2 regions of the Streptomyces sp. Qhu_M48 genome follow, and region 1 is predicted to be linked to the other one. Evidence: riboswitches for the same ligand, from Rfam matches in the RefSeq annotation. Region 1 holds a riboswitch; the other holds the start of a gene.

What was found. Region 1 has a riboswitch for glycine ahead of gcvT (glycine cleavage system aminomethyltransferase GcvT). Riboswitches for the same ligand answer to the same signal wherever they lie in the genome.
Region 2: another riboswitch for glycine. It lies ahead of gcvP (aminomethyl-transferring glycine dehydrogenase); the one in region 1 lies ahead of gcvT (glycine cleavage system aminomethyltransferase GcvT).

Annotation. Positions count from the first base shown of each region.
Region 1 covers NZ_CP195432.1:6,359,214-6,366,849, forward strand. The annotation lists gene ACRRSS_RS28410 (ABC transporter permease) at 1-227, opposite strand, end outside; gene ACRRSS_RS28415 (enhanced serine sensitivity protein SseB C-terminal domain-containing protein) at 589-1,380, opposite strand; gene ACRRSS_RS28420 (enhanced serine sensitivity protein SseB) at 1,438-2,178, opposite strand; gene ACRRSS_RS28425 (AAA family ATPase) at 2,327-2,989, opposite strand; glycine riboswitch at 3,141-3,239, shown strand; gene gcvT (glycine cleavage system aminomethyltransferase GcvT) at 3,426-4,547, shown strand; gene gcvH (glycine cleavage system protein GcvH) at 4,625-5,005, shown strand; gene glyA (serine hydroxymethyltransferase) at 5,038-6,297, shown strand; gene ACRRSS_RS28445 (L-serine ammonia-lyase) at 6,444-7,636, shown strand, end outside.
Region 2 covers NZ_CP195432.1:2,610,616-2,618,251, forward strand. The annotation lists gene ACRRSS_RS12115 (bifunctional nuclease family protein) at 55-528, shown strand; gene ACRRSS_RS12120 (MerR family transcriptional regulator) at 721-1,386, shown strand; gene ACRRSS_RS12125 (DNA polymerase IV) at 1,468-2,871, shown strand; gene ACRRSS_RS12130 (PRC-barrel domain-containing protein) at 2,928-3,302, opposite strand; glycine riboswitch at 3,415-3,514, shown strand; gene gcvP (aminomethyl-transferring glycine dehydrogenase) at 3,692-6,577, shown strand; gene ACRRSS_RS12140 (DUF5999 family protein) at 6,681-6,887, opposite strand; gene ACRRSS_RS12145 (hypothetical protein) at 7,230-7,636, opposite strand, start outside.

The DNA of each region.
Region 1 (7,636 bases):
ACGATGACCGGAGCGAAGATCGCGACCAGGACCAGGAAGAGGACGACGAAGGCACCCGCGAGGGCCAGTTTGTCGCGCTTGAGGCGGGTCCAGGCGATCTGCCAGGGCGAGCGGCCCTCGATCGCCTTGCCGGAGCCGGAGTGGTCCGGAGTGCCGGGAGCGTCGGGAGCGGCGTCAGCGGTGGCGGTCGACTCGCCCGCACTCGTCTCGTGCAGTGGTGCCGTCATCGTGGTGAGGACCCCTCTCGGCCGCCGGTAGCCGGCCCTTGCCCGCCGCGGGTAGCGGCTTGGTGGAACAACCTGCTGGGCACTTGCTCTAAAGGAGCCGAACGCCCGGTGTTCCGGGGAGTCTTCAATGCGCTTGTGATCACCCGCCAGCCCTGACGGGGAATGTTTGCTCAAACGTGATGCGGTGCTGTGACTTCCGTTATCCGGACGTCGTGATCACCTGAGCGGACCATCTCGGGGCCTCTTCCCCTCAATCGGACATGTCGCTCAACCGGGCGTTCGGCGTGCCGAATTGGGGCGAAAGACGGCCTCCGGAGCGAACTCCGGAGGCCGGTGGGAAGGGCGTGAGAAGGCGTACGTCTCAGTATCCGGACGGAGCCGGTGGCGGGTATCCGTACCCCGGGGCGGGCGCGGAGCCGCGCCCCGCGTGCGCCTCGCGGTCGTAGAAGGGGCGCCCGTTCGCGCGCAGCCAGTGCGCCACCGGGTCGTAGGCGTCGGAGAGGGCGACCGTCGAGACGGGCAGCCCGTCGGGTACGGCGCCGATCGACTGGCGCATCATCGCGCGGACGTTGTCGACGGCCGCGGCGGAGGTGTCGTACAGGTCGAGGCCGATGACCAGGTACGGGGAGCCCAGCGCGGGCTGCACCCAGCCGCGGCGCAGGGCGCGGACGGCGGGGGTGCGGTGCGCGTTCTGCGTGAGCAGGGCGTAGAACTGCGGGAGCTCCAGGGTGGGCTCGGTGACCCGCAGCGGTCCCGCGGGCATCCGGTCGAGGCCGGTGGCGATCCGGCGCAGGTCGGCCCAGGGGATGCCGACGCCGCCGCCGGGGGCGTGCGGATTGAGCCAGACGCCCCAGCGGTCGGGGTAGAGGGCGCGGGCGATCTCGCGGCCGGTGACGAGCTCGTGGGCGCGGTGCCAGCCGGAGGCGGCCAGTTCCTGGGCGGAGGTGACGCAGGGCGCGTAGCCGAAGCCGTCGACCTCCATGTTCCCGTACTGGGCGTCGGACGAGCCGGGCGAGCCCTGCCAGAGCAGCATCCAGAGCTCGCCGTCGGCGAGGGCGTGCAGCAGCTGCTCGTACGCGTCGTAGCGTCCGGGTGCCACCTGGCGCAGCATGTGCTCGACCGTTCCGGCCGCAGCGGTGCCTGACGCGCTCACCCTGGGTTCCGCCCCTCTTCCGTCCACCGAGTCAGTTCAGCTTAAACATGGGGCCGGTCACACGGCGGCGCGCTGGTAGAAGGGGCGCACGCGCTCCAGCATCCAGTCGCCGACCGGGTCCTGTGCCATGTCGAGCAGGATGAGGCTGACCGGCCAGGCGACCTCGACCCGGCCCAGGGCGCGGCCGAGGGCGTCCAGGGGCGCGTTGCGGTCGACGCCGTCCCAGGCGGCGAGCTGGACGCCGATGAAGAGGGCGGGTTCGGTGCCCTCGACGCTGGCGAGGGCGCGCCGGGCGGTGGTGACGACGCCGGCGGCCTCGAACTCGGCGGAGGCGGCGGCGAGGAAGTCGACGGGGTCGTCCTGCCAGTCGGGCTCGAAGAGGCGGACGCGGCCGCCGGTGGCGGGTCCGTCGAGCGGGGTGCGTCCGGAGCGGCAGAGTTCCGCCACGGCGGGCGGCGGCAGCGGGACGCCGACGGTGCCGCCCGGGTTCACGGCGATGCCGAGCTGCGGGGGCAGGCCTCGGGCGAAGTCGCGGGCGGGGGCGACGGTGAAGGACATGTGGCCGCCGACGCAGGCGAGGAACTGCTGTTCGGAGCTGAAGACGGGGACGTAGGCCGCGCCGTCTATCTCCATGGTCGCGAGGTCGAGGTCACGGCTGTCGGGTCCGCCGCCGTTGGGCAGGGGCACCCAGACGGGGCTGCGGCCGAGCACCTCGACCAGGCGTCCGCCCGCCTCGGGGTTGCCGAGCGAGGCGGCAAGGACCTCTTCGAGCTCGTTGCCCGGCCACGTCACGTCCACGGTCCCCTCGTCCCCTCTCGCACGGCCTGCCGCACCGGCCGCCCCGGGCAGCACCCTAACGCCGCCCCGGAGCCGCTGTGGCCAGAAGACAAGGGTACGAGCGCTTCCGGGGGCGGGAGGACCGGCACCTCGCGGGCCGGGAACCTCCTCAGACCGCGTCGCGGAAGCCGATCCTCCGCAGGGAGTCCGCCGCGTCCCGGTCGAGGAGGGTCGCCGAGGCGCAGCCGTGCGGCAGGCGGCCGGACTCGGCGGCCGCGACGAGCCGGCCGACGGCCCGCCGGTGCCGGGCGAAGGCATAGGAGGAGACCCCCCGGCCGCGGGAGCGCTGGCCCTCGCGGGCGGTGTCGGGGGCGACGTCGAGCAGGACCAGGTGGAGGGATCTGCCCCGGCGGCGGGCCGCGCGGCCGAGCCAGCCGCGCACCCAGGACTGGGTGCCGCAGTCGTGCACGACCACGCTCGCGCCGGAGCGCAGGGCGCGGCGCAGTCCGGCGTAGTGCGCGAGCCGGACCAGGGGGCGGTAGACGGCGTACGGCAGGAGGCGGGGCATCCGGGCCTCCCAGCGCTCGCGGGTGTCCTGGGAGTCGATGCCGGTGCCCTCGGCGGCGCGCTTCATGAGGGTGGACTTGCCGCTGCCGGGCAGTCCGGAGACGACCACGAGGTCCCCGGCGGCGAAGGTGAGGGCGCGGGGTCCCCGGCCGCCGCGCTCGCGCAGGTCGCGCAGGAGCCGGCCGCGGCGGCGGGTCCTGGCGCGGGCCCGTTGGGACGGTATGCCGGTACTCGGCGCGTACGCGCCGGTGTGCTGGAACCTCATCGCTTCTCCCCCTGCCGGGCCTGAGAAGACCCTTGCCCACAAAGTGTAAAGAAACGGTAATGAGACACAAGCGATATGCCCCGCCGGGCTCGCGTGCAATGATGTGCGCGCCAGGCGCGCACAGTCGCCACACAATCGCATACCGGCCGCTCGAATCCGCGCGGGAGAGTTCCGGACGCCGTACGTGTCCGGACGCCGAAGGAGCAAGACCCTCCCTTGAATCTCTCAGGCCCCGTACCGCGTGGATGAGGCAGATCTGAAAAGCGGGACACCCAGCCGTGTCCCCACCCAAGGTGCAAGCCGATCTCTCGGTGCCGCTCTCACGGCGACGAGATGCTCTCGGTGAACCTCTCAGGTTCCATGACAGATGGGGAGGACGTCCTCGCCCGTCATGTGTTTCGTCACCGAACCGCCCTTGGGACCCGGGAGCCACCCCATGAGCACTGCCCGTCTGACCGCCCTCGATGCCCTGCATCGTTCGCTGGGCGCGACCATGACCGACTTCGCGGGCTGGGACATGCCGCTCCGCTACGCCAGCGAGCGGGACGAGCACATCGCCGTCCGCACCAAGGCGGGTCTCTTCGACCTCTCCCACATGGGCGAGATCACCGTCACGGGGCCGCAGGCCGTGGAGCTCCTCGACCACGCCCTGGTCGGCAACATCTCCACGGTCGGCGTCGGCCGCGCCCGTTACACGATGATCTGCCAGGAGGACGGCGGCATCCTCGACGACCTGATCGTGTACCGGCTCCAGGACACGGAGTACATGGTCGTCGCCAACGCCTCCAACGCGCAGACCGTCCTGGACGCGCTGACCGAGCGCGCGGCGGGCTTCGACGCCGAGGTCCGGGACGACCGCGACGCGTACGCCCTGATCGCGGTCCAGGGCCCGGAGTCCCCCGGCATCCTGAAGTCGCTGACCGACGCCGACCTGGACGGTCTGAAGTACTACGCCGGTCTGCCCGGCACGGTCGCGGGCGTGCCCGCCCTGATCGCCCGCACCGGTTACACCGGCGAGGACGGCTTCGAGCTGTTCCTGAAGCCCGAGCACGCGGAGGGCGTGTGGAGGGCGCTGACCGAGGCGGGCGCCCCGGTCGGTCTGATCCCCTGCGGCCTGTCCTGCCGCGACACGCTCCGCCTGGAGGCGGGCATGCCGCTGTACGGCCACGAGCTGACCACCGCGCTGACCCCCTTCGACGCGGGCCTCGGCCGGGTCGTGAAGTTCGAGAAGACGACCAACGAGGGTCGCTTCGTCGGCCGTGAGGCGCTGGAGAAGGCCGCCGAGCGCGCCGAGACCGCCCCGCCGCGCAAGCTCGTCGGCCTGGTCGCCGAGGGCCGCCGGGTCCCGCGCGCCGGCTTCTCCGTCGTCAAGGACGGCGTGGTGATCGGCGAGGTCACCTCCGGCGCCCCGTCGCCGACCCTCGGAAAGCCGATCGCCATCGCGTACGTGGACGCGGCGCACGCCGCGCCCGGCACCCAGGGTGTAGGTGTGGACATCCGTGGCACCCACGAGGCGTACGAGGTCGTGGCGCTGCCGTTCTACAAGCGCCAGAAGTGACGTATCCGTCTCACTTCGCGTCTCACCCCGCAAGACCCACGTGCATCAGCACTCCCCCGATCCAGGAGAATCAGGCCATGAGCAACCCCCAGCAGCTGCGCTACACCAAGGAGCACGAGTGGCTGTCGGACGCCGAGGAAGGCGTCTCGACCGTCGGCATCACGGAGTTCGCCGCGAACGCGCTCGGTGACGTCGTCTACGCCCAGCTCCCCGAGGTCGGCTCCACGGTCACCGCGGGCGAGACCTGCGGCGAGCTGGAGTCGACGAAGTCCGTGAGCGACCTGTACTCCCCCGTCACGGGTGAGGTCGTCGCCGCCAACCAGGACGTGGTGGACGACCCGTCCCTGGTGAACACGGCTCCGTTCGAGGGTGGCTGGCTGTTCAAGGTGCGCGTCGCGGGTGAGCCGGACGAGCTGCTCTCCGCCGACGAGTACACCGCGTTCTCCGCCGGGAACTGAGACCGGGCCCGAGACCCCTTAGGGATCGATTCATGTCGCTTCTGAACACTCCCCTCCACGAGCTGGACCCCGACGTCGCCGCCGCCGTCGACGCCGAGCTCCGCCGTCAGCAGTCCACCCTCGAGATGATCGCCTCGGAGAACTTCGCTCCGGTCGCCGTCATGGAGGCGCAGGGCTCCGTCCTCACCAACAAGTACGCCGAGGGCTACCCGGGCCGCCGCTACTACGGTGGCTGCGAGCACGTCGACGTCGCCGAGCAGATCGCCATCGACCGGATCAAGGACCTGTTCGGCGCCGAGTACGCCAACGTCCAGCCGCACTCCGGCGCCTCCGCGAACCAGGCCGCCCTCTTCGCGATCGCCCAGCCCGGCGACACGATCCTGGGTCTGGACCTGGCGCACGGCGGTCACCTCACCCACGGCATGCGCCTGAACTTCTCCGGCAAGCAGTTCAACGTGGTCGCGTACCACGTGGACGAGGCCGGTCTGGTCGACATGGCCGAGGTCGAGCGCCTCGCCAAGGAGCACCGCCCCAAGGTGATCATCGCGGGCTGGTCCGCCTACCCGCGTCAGCTGGACTTCGCCGAGTTCCGCCGGATCGCCGACGAGGTCGAGGCCTTCCTGTGGGTCGACATGGCCCACTTCGCTGGCCTCGTCGCGGCCGGTCTGCACCCGAACCCGGTCGAGTACGCGGACGTGGTCACCTCCACGACGCACAAGACCCTCGGCGGTCCGCGCGGCGGCATCATCCTGGCGAAGAAGGAGTTCGCCAAGAAGCTGAACTCCTCCGTCTTCCCCGGTTTCCAGGGTGGCCCGCTGGAGCACGTGATCGCGGCCAAGGCCGTCTCCTTCAAGGTCGCGGCCACGGAGGAGTTCAAGGAGCGCCAGCAGCGCACGCTGGACGGCGCCCGCATCATCGCCGAGCGTCTGGTCCAGGACGACGTCACCGCGCACGGCGTCTCGGTCCTGTCCGGCGGTACGGACGTGCACCTGCTCCTCGTCGACCTGCGCGACAGCGAGCTGGACGGCCAGCAGGCCGAGGACCGTCTCCACGAGGTCGGCATCACGGTCAACCGGAACGCCGTTCCGAACGACCCGCGCCCGCCGATGGTCACCTCGGGCCTGCGCATCGGTACGCCGGCGCTGGCCACCCGCGGTTTCCAGGCCGAGGACTTCACCGAGGTCGCCGACATCATCGCGGAGACCCTGAAGCCCGGCTTCGACGCCGAATCGCTGAAGGCCCGGGTGACGGCGCTCGCCGACAAGCACCCGCTGTACCCCGGCCTGAAGTAATTTCGTACGCTTTTGTTCGTACGAACCTCCGGGGCACCGCGCACACTGGACAGTGAGCGCGGTGCCCCACGCCATGTCCTCACGTATGCGCTTCTCTGCTCCACCCCGGCAGACAACGGCGTCTAGCCCCCACAAGGAGTCCACCCGTGGCCATCTCGGTCTTCGACCTCTTCTCGATCGGCATCGGCCCGTCGAGCTCCCACACGGTGGGGCCGATGCGCGCGGCCCGGATGTTCGCCCGCCGCCTGAAGAACGAGGGCCTGCTCGCCCACACCGCGAAGGTCCGGGCGGAGCTGTACGGCTCGCTCGGCGCGACCGGCCACGGCCACGGCACCCCGAAGGCGGTCCTCCTCGGCCTGGAGGGCAGCTCGCCGCGCACGGTGAACGTGGAGACGGCGGACGACGAGGTCGAGCGGATCAGGTCGACCGGCCGGATCAACCTGCTCGGCGCGCACGAGATCCCCTTCGACTTCGACGCCGACCTGATCCTGCACCGGCGCAAGGCGCTGCCGTACCACGCCAACGGCATGACGATCTTCGCGTACGACGCGGAGGGCGCGCTGATACTGGAGAAGACGTACTACTCGGTCGGCGGCGGCTTCGTCGTCGACGAGGACGCCGTGGCGGGCGAGAACCCGATCGTGCCCGACGACACCGTCCTGAAGTACCCCTTCCGCACCGGCGACGAGCTGCTGCGCCTCGCGAAGGAGACGGGCCTGTCGATCTCCTCGCTGATGCTGGAGAACGAGAAGGCCTGGCGGACCGAGGACGAGATCCGCGAGGGCCTGCTGGAGATCTGGCGGGTCATGCAGTCCTGCGTCTCGCGCGGCATGTCCCGCGAGGGCATCCTGCCCGGCGGTCTGAAGGTGCGCCGGCGCGCCGCGAACTCCGCGCGCAAGCTGCGCTCCGAGGGCAACCCGGCGGCCCACTCCATGGAGTGGATCACCCTCTACGCGATGGCCGTGAACGAGGAGAACGCGGCGGGCGGCCGGGTGGTCACCGCCCCGACGAACGGCGCGGCCGGCATCATCCCGGCCGTCCTGCACTACTACATGAACTTCGTGCCCGGCGCGGACGACGACGGCATCGTGCGCTTCATGCTGGCGGCGGGCGCGATCGGCATGCTCTTCAAGGAGAACGCCTCCATCTCCGGCGCGGAGGTCGGCTGCCAGGGCGAGGTCGGCTCGGCCTGCTCGATGGCGGCGGGCGCGCTCGCCGAGGTCCTGGGCGGCACCCCGGAGCAGGTGGAGAACGCGGCCGAGATCGGCATGGAGCACAACCTGGGCCTGACCTGCGACCCGGTCGGCGGCCTCGTCCAGATCCCGTGCATCGAGCGCAA
Region 2 (7,636 bases), 3.7 Mb from region 1:
TCCTTGGGCGGGCCCGACTATCCAAACCGGCCGGGCACGTCCTAGGGTTGCTGTGTGAACGAGCTCGACGTTGTGGGTGTCCGGGTGGAAATGCCCTCCAACCAGCCGATCGTGCTCCTGCGTGAAGTGGGAGGCGATCGGTACCTCCCCATCTGGATCGGACCGGGGGAGGCGACCGCGATCGCCTTCGCCCAGCAGGGGATGGCGCCTCCGCGGCCGCTGACGCACGACCTGTTCAAGGACGTGCTGGAGGCCGTGGGGCAGGAACTTACCGAAGTCCGCATCACGGATCTGCGTGACGGGGTCTTCTACGCCGAGCTGGTCTTCGCCAGCGGCGTCGAGGTGAGCGCGCGCCCGTCGGACGCGATAGCACTGGCCCTCCGGACCGGAACGCCGATCTTCGGCAGTGACGGTGTCCTGGACGACGCCGGCATCGCGATTCCGGACGAGCAGGAGGACGAGGTGGAGAAGTTCCGCGAGTTCCTCGACCAGATCTCACCGGAGGATTTCGGGACCAACAGTCAGTGAGCCGAAGCGGCGCGGCCGCATGCCGTTCACGGGGTGCTGTCAGGGCATTCGAGTAGCCTTTCCCCGGCGAGAGACATGGGAAACCACTCTCAGGGTGATTATCACTCGGCGTGCCGAGTGTGGCGATCGTTGACGCACCCCGAGTGACTGCCTACCTTCGTGTGGGCAGGTCAAGGACGGAGGGTCGGCGTGATGAGCAGCGCGGACGGTACGGCAGGGAGCTCGCTCGGACGCGCGTCCGGGGAGAGCGGTCCGTATCCGCTTCACGGCAGTGGGGGCGACTTCGGTACGGACGCCGGTGCGGGGACCGGCTCGGGCACGGGACAGGTGGCCGGACAGGGCTCCGGTCCTGGCGAGGCCGGTGAGGTGGTCGGCTACCGCGGCCCCACGGCCTGCGCGGCGGCCGGGATCACCTACCGCCAATTGGACTACTGGGCACGCACGGGGCTCGTGGAGCCGAGCGTGCGGCCGGCGTACGGGTCGGGGACGCAGCGGCTCTACAGCTTCCGCGACGTCGTCGTCCTGAAGATCGTCAAGCGCTTCCTCGACACCGGGGTGGCCCTGCAGAACATCCGGGCCGCCGTGCAGCATCTGCGCGCCCGGGGCTTCCGCGACCTGGAGCGGATGACGCTCATGAGCGACGGGGCCACGGTGTACGAGTGCTCCTCGCCCGACGAGGTCGTCCAGCTGCTCCAGGGCGGACAGGGCGTCTTCGGCATCGCCGTGGGCGTGGTCTGGAGGGACGTGGAGGCGGCCCTCTCGCAGCTGCACGGCGAACGGGTCGACACGGGTGAGACGCTCGTGGGGAACAACCCGGGGGACGAGCTGGCGCGGCGCCGCCGCGACAGGGCCGTCTGAGGGCCTGCCGCCGCCCGGTCCTCGGGCCGGTGGCGGGTCGGTGCGGTCGCGTTGTCAGTGGTGTGAGGCAGCATCGGACGCGTGAGAGCCGCGCCCACCATCCTGCATCTCGACATGGATGCGTTCTTCGCCGCCGCAGAGCAGGCGTCGAAGCCCAGCCTGCGCGGCAAACCCGTGGTCGTCGGTGGTCTCGGGCCCCGGGGTGTCGTCGCCACCGCCTCGTACGAGGCACGCCGCTTCGGGGTGCACTCGGCGATGCCCATGGGCCAGGCGCGGCGGCTCGCACCGAACGCCGCCTACCTCGTCCCCCGCTTCGCGTTCTACCGGTCGATCAGCGAGCAGGTGATGGAGCTGCTCGGGCGGCTCTCCCCGCTCGTGGAGCCGCTCAGCCTCGACGAGGCCTTCGTGGACCTGGAGGCCGGAGGCGTGGCCGACGACAGCGCGAGCGCGCGCGCCGCGGGCGAGCGGCTGCGGGTGGACATCCTGGCGACCACCGGCCTGACGGGGTCGGTGGGGCTCGCCGGGTCCAAGATGATCGCGAAGATCGCCTCCGAGGAGGCCAAGCCCGACGGACTCGTCCTCATCGAGCCAGGGACCGAGCGGGAGCTGCTCGGGCCGCGTTCCGTGCGGATCCTGCCCGGGGTCGGGCCGGCGACCGGGGAGCACCTGCGGCGGGCCGGGATGACCACCGTGTCCGATCTCGCGGAGGCGGGCGAGGACGAGCTCGTACGGCTCCTCGGGCGGGCGCACGGGGCCTCCCTCCACCGCATGGCCCAGGGGTACGACGATCGGCCCGTGGTGGCCGAGCGGGACGCCAAGTCGGTGTCCGTCGAGGACACCTTCGACGTCGACCTGCACGACCGCGTGCGGATCAGGACCGAGGTGGAGCGGCTGGCGGAGCGGTGCGTGGGGCGGCTGCGGGCCTCGGGGCACTCGGGACGGACCATCGTCCTCAAGGTCCGGCGGTTCGACTTCTCCACCCTCACGCGGTCCGAGACGCTCCGGGGGCCCACGGACGACCCGGGTGTGGTGCGGGAGGCGGCGGGGCGGCTGCTGGAGGGGGTCGACACGACGGGGGGTGTGCGGCTGCTGGGGGTCGGGGTGAGTGGGCTGGCCGACTACACGCAGGAGGATCTGTTCGCGCAGGCCGAAGCGGAGGCGGTGGCCGAGGCCGGGGCAGCCGCCGAGGCGGGGGCCGGAGCTTCCCCCGGTTCGGGGGAGGCGGCGGAGGGCGTCGGGGCCGTGACGGCGGTCGTGGCCCCCGCCGGGCCGGGGGCCGAGGGGGCCGTGGAGCGGCACTGGTCGCCCGGGCACGACGTGCGGCACGCGGTGTACGGGGCCGGCTGGGTCCAGGGGAGCGGCGTGGGGCGCGTCACGGTGCGGTTCGAGTCGCCCGGGTCGAAGCCGGGCCGGGTACGGACCTTCGCGGTGGACGATCCCGAGCTCGTGCCCGGGGAGGCGTTGCCGTTGGTGGGCGGGGAGTAGGGGGCGGCGGCCCGCGGACGGGCGTGGGACCGCCCGTGCCGCCCCGCGGGAAGGGGCTACGGGCCGTCCTGGCCCGCCAGGCGGCCGAAGTCGGTGTCCGGGGTGTCCGTGGGGGGCGGGGGGAGCGCGAGGCTGTAGTGGCGGTAGAGCTGGAGCTCCTGTTCGGGGGAGAGATGGCGGCCCACGCCGAAGTCGGGGGCGTCCTTGATGAGCGCCCGCTCGTACGGGATGTGGAGGCCGTCGTCGAGCAGGTCGCTCGGCTCCAGGGGGACGAAGGCGTCCCGGCTGAACAGGCCCGTGCGGACCGCCGCCCACTCGGGGATGCCGGTCGCGTCGTCCAGGTACACCTCGTCCACGGTTCCGATCTTGTGCCCGCTCCGGTCGTACGCCTTGCGGCCGATCAGGCTGCGCGGATCGATATCGGTCTGCACGGTCCCTCCAACTGGTCGCAACTGCTCTACACCCTACGAAAGTGCACATCTGGGATGTCGGCCACTTGAGCGATGGGAGCCGCAACCTCGCTGGTAGGCTGGCTGTGGCTGTCGACCCTGTGCGGGAGAGTCCCCCGGAGAAACCTTCCGGTGGGCGCCGAAGGAGCAAATCCTCCCCGGAATCTCTCAGGCCCCTGTACCGCGCGGACGAGGTCACTCTGGAAAGCAGAGCGGTGTCCGACGGCATGCGCTCTCACCGACGGTGAAAGCCGGCGTGCCGCGAAGCATGCCGGTGAAACTCTCAGGTTGAGATGACAGAGGGGGAGGCCGTCCGGGTACCCGCGCCGTGGTGCCCCTCGCAGGTCGTGACGACCAGGAGGCCTCCGTACATGACCGCCAACCGCATTCCGCTCTCCGAGCTCGAACAGGGCATTCCGTTCGAGCAGCGGCACATCGGGCCCGACGCCGAGGCGCGCGCCAAGATGCTCGCCCAGGTCGGTTACGGCTCCCTCGACGAGCTCACGGCCGCCGCCGTCCCGGACGTGATCAAGAACGCCGAGGCGCTCGGCCTGCCGGCCGCGCGCACCGAGGCCGAGGTGCTCGCCGAGCTGCGCACGCTCGCCGACCGCAACCAGGTCCTCTCGCCCATGATCGGCCTCGGGTACTACGGCACCTTCACCCCGCCGGTGATCCTGCGGAACGTGATGGAGAACCCCGCCTGGTACACCGCGTACACCCCGTACCAGCCGGAGATCTCGCAGGGCCGCCTCGAGGCCCTCCTGAACTTCCAGACCGTCGTCGCCGACCTGACGGGGCTGCCCACCTCCGGCGCCTCCCTCCTCGACGAGGGCACCGCGGCCGCCGAGGCCATGGCGCTCGCCCGGCGCGTCGGCAAGGTCAAGAACGGTGTCTTCCTCATCGACGCCGACGCCCTGCCGCAGACGATCGCCGTCATCGAGACCCGCGCCGAGCCGACCGGTGTCGAGGTCGTCGTCGCCGACCTCGGCGACGGCATCCCGGCCGAGATCGCCGAGCGCGGCGTCTTCGGCGTGCTCCTCCAGTACCCCGGTGCCTCCGGCGCCGTCCGCGACATCAAGCCGCTGATCGACGCCGCCCACGAGCTCGGTGCCATCGTCACCGTCGCCGCCGACCTGCTCGCGCTCACCCTGCTCACCTCGCCGGGCGAGCTGGGCGCGGACATCGCCGTGGGCACGACGCAGCGCTTCGGTGTGCCGATGGGCTTCGGAGGCCCGCACGCCGGCTACATGGCCGTCCAGGACAAGCACGCCCGCTCCCTGCCCGGCCGTCTGGTCGGTGTGTCCGTCGACGCCGACGGGAACCGCGCCTACCGCCTGGCCCTGCAGACCCGCGAGCAGCACATCCGCCGCGAGAAGGCCACCAGCAACATCTGTACCGCTCAGGTGCTGCTCGCCGTCATGGCCGGCATGTACGCCGTCTACCACGGCCCCGAGGGCCTCAAGGGCATCGCGCGCCGCACCCACCGGTACGCCGCGATCCTCGCCGCCGGCCTGACCGCCGGAGGCGTGGAGCTCACCCAGGGCGCCTTCTTCGACACCCTGACCGCCCGCGTGCCCGGCAAGGCCGACGAGGTCGTCGCCGCCGCCCGCGAGGCCGGTGTGAACCTCTACCGCGTCGACGCCGACCACGTGTCGATGTCCTGCGACGAGACCACCGGGCGCGCCCAGCTCGCCGCCGTGTGGGGCGCCTTCGGCGTCACCGCCGACGTCGAGGCCCTGGACGCCGACGCCGAGGACCAGCTGCCCGCCGGTCTGCTGCGCTCCGACGCGTACATGACCCACCCGGTCTTCCACGCGCACCGTTCCGAGACGTCGATGCTGCGCTACCTGCGCAAGCTCGCCGACCGCGACTACGCGCTCGACCGCGGCATGATCCCGCTCGGGTCCTGCACGATGAAGCTGAACGCGACGACCGAGATGGAGTCCGTGACCTGGCCCGAGTTCGGCCAGATGCACCCGTTCGCCCCGGTCGAGCAGGCGCAGGGCTACGTCACGCTCATCACCGAGCTGGAGGAGCGCCTCGCCGAGGTCACCGGCTACGACAAGGTCTCGATCCAGCCGAACGCCGGTTCGCAGGGCGAGCTGGCCGGTCTTCTCGCCGTCCGCGCCTACCACCGCGCCAACGGCGACGAGCAGCGCACGGTCTGCCTCATCCCGTCCTCCGCGCACGGCACCAACGCCGCCTCCGCGGTGATGGCCGGCATGAAGGTCGTCGTCGTGAAGACGGCCGACGACGGCGAGGTCGACGTCGAGGACCTGCGCGCCAAGATCGCGCAGTACCGCGACGAGCTGTCCGTGCTGATGATCACCTACCCGTCCACGCACGGCGTCTTCGAGGAGCACGTCGCCGACATCTGCGCCGAGGTCCACGAGGCCGGCGGTCAGGTGTACGTCGACGGCGCCAACCTCAACGCGCTGGTCGGTCTGGCCAAGCCGGGCCACTTCGGCGGCGACGTCTCGCACCTGAACCTGCACAAGACCTTCTGCATCCCGCACGGCGGCGGCGGTCCGGGTGTCGGCCCGGTCGGCGTCCGCGCCCACCTCGCGCCGTACCTGCCGAACCACCCGCTCCAGCCCACCGCGGGCCCGGAGACCGGCGTCGGCCCGATCTCGGCCGCCCCGTGGGGCTCCGCGGGCATCCTGCCGATCTCGTGGTCGTACGTGCGCCTGATGGGCGGGGAGGGCCTCAAGCGCGCCACCCAGGTCGCCGTGCTCGCGGCGAACTACATCGCCAAGCGCCTCGAGCCGCACTTCCCGGTGCTCTACACCGGCCCGGCCGGTCTGGTCGCCCACGAGTGCATCGTGGACCTGCGCCCGCTGTCCAAGGCGACGGGCGTCACGGTCGACGACATCGCGAAGCGTCTCATCGACTACGGCTTCCACGCGCCGACGATGTCGTTCCCGGTGGCCGGCACGCTCATGATCGAGCCCACCGAGTCCGAGGACCTGACCGAGCTGGACCGCTTCTGCGACACGATGATCGCGATCCGGGCCGAGATCGAGAAGGTCTCCTCGGGCCAGTGGCCCGCCGACGACAACCCGCTGCACAACGCGCCGCACACCGCGGCCGCGCTGGGCGGCGAGTGGAACCACGCGTACACGCGCGACGAGGCCGTCTTCCCGGCCGGGGTCTCGGCCGCCGACAAGTACTGGCCGCCGGTGCGCCGCATCGACGGTGCCTTCGGCGACCGGAACCTGGTCTGCTCCTGCCCGCCGCTGGACGAGTACGACAACTGATCAAGGCATGAGGGCCGGTTCGGAGGAGTTCCTCCGGGCCGGCCCTCGGCTTTTCCGCTCTCGCGTGGTGTCGGTGTCGGTGTCTGTGTCGGCTCCGCACCGCTCAGGCGGCGGCCGTCACCTGTCCCGCGGTCAGCGGCCGGTGCGGGGCGATGATCTGCCCGTCCGGCAGCAGTTCACCGGTGTCCTCGAAGAGCAGGACGCCGTTGCACAGCAGGCTCCAGCCCTGCTCCGGGTGGTGTGCCGTCAGGCGGGCCGCCTCGCGGTCGGCGGAGTCGGCGGTGGGACAGGCAGGCTGGTGCTGGCACATGGGTGGGTTCTTTCGCTGCGTCGTGGTGGATGTCCTGCGGCTCTTGGTGCTCATCGCCGCCCCCGTCGGTCGGTTCGGTTCCGGTCCGGTCCGGTCCCAGTCTTGCCCCATGGACGCTCTTCCGCAGGTATTTGGCGGCAGCTCGTCCTTTCCCGGTAAGACGCATCACCCGCAGGGGCGGTTCAGGTCAACTGCACCGTCTCTTCGGGTGGTTCGGGGTGGTCCCAGTGGGCTAGTCCGTCCGGGCGGGGTGTTCGGGTGGAGCGTTCGGGCGGGGGGCTCGGACAGCAGTACGCCCCGTGACCCGGGTGGGTCACGGGGCGGAGACGCACGTGCGATGCATCAGGCGGGCGCCGCCGAGCCCAGGAGGGGCGGCGGCGCGAGGCGCGTACTCAGCACGGGCAGGAGGTCGGCGACCTGATAGGCGCGGTGGGCCGCGATCCCCGGCGGGGCGGGGGCCAGCGGCACCAGCAGATCGGCCGCGGCCGGGGACGTGGTGGCCCCGTCCGCCTCCGGTTCGGCGTGCAGCCAGAGGGTCAGCATGTACAGCTCCGGTACGGAGAGCAGTCGCGGCTGGTACGGGACGGGCAGCGCCTCGGCCTGGAGCAGCGCCCGCTCCGTGGCGGTGACGTACGGCCCCTCGAAGAAGTGCGAGAAGGACCAGCCGTCGGGGGTGAGCATGGTGTCCGCCGCGGCGATCGCCCGGTCCCCGTTCCGGATCAGGAAACGCCAGCCGGCGAGTCGGGTTC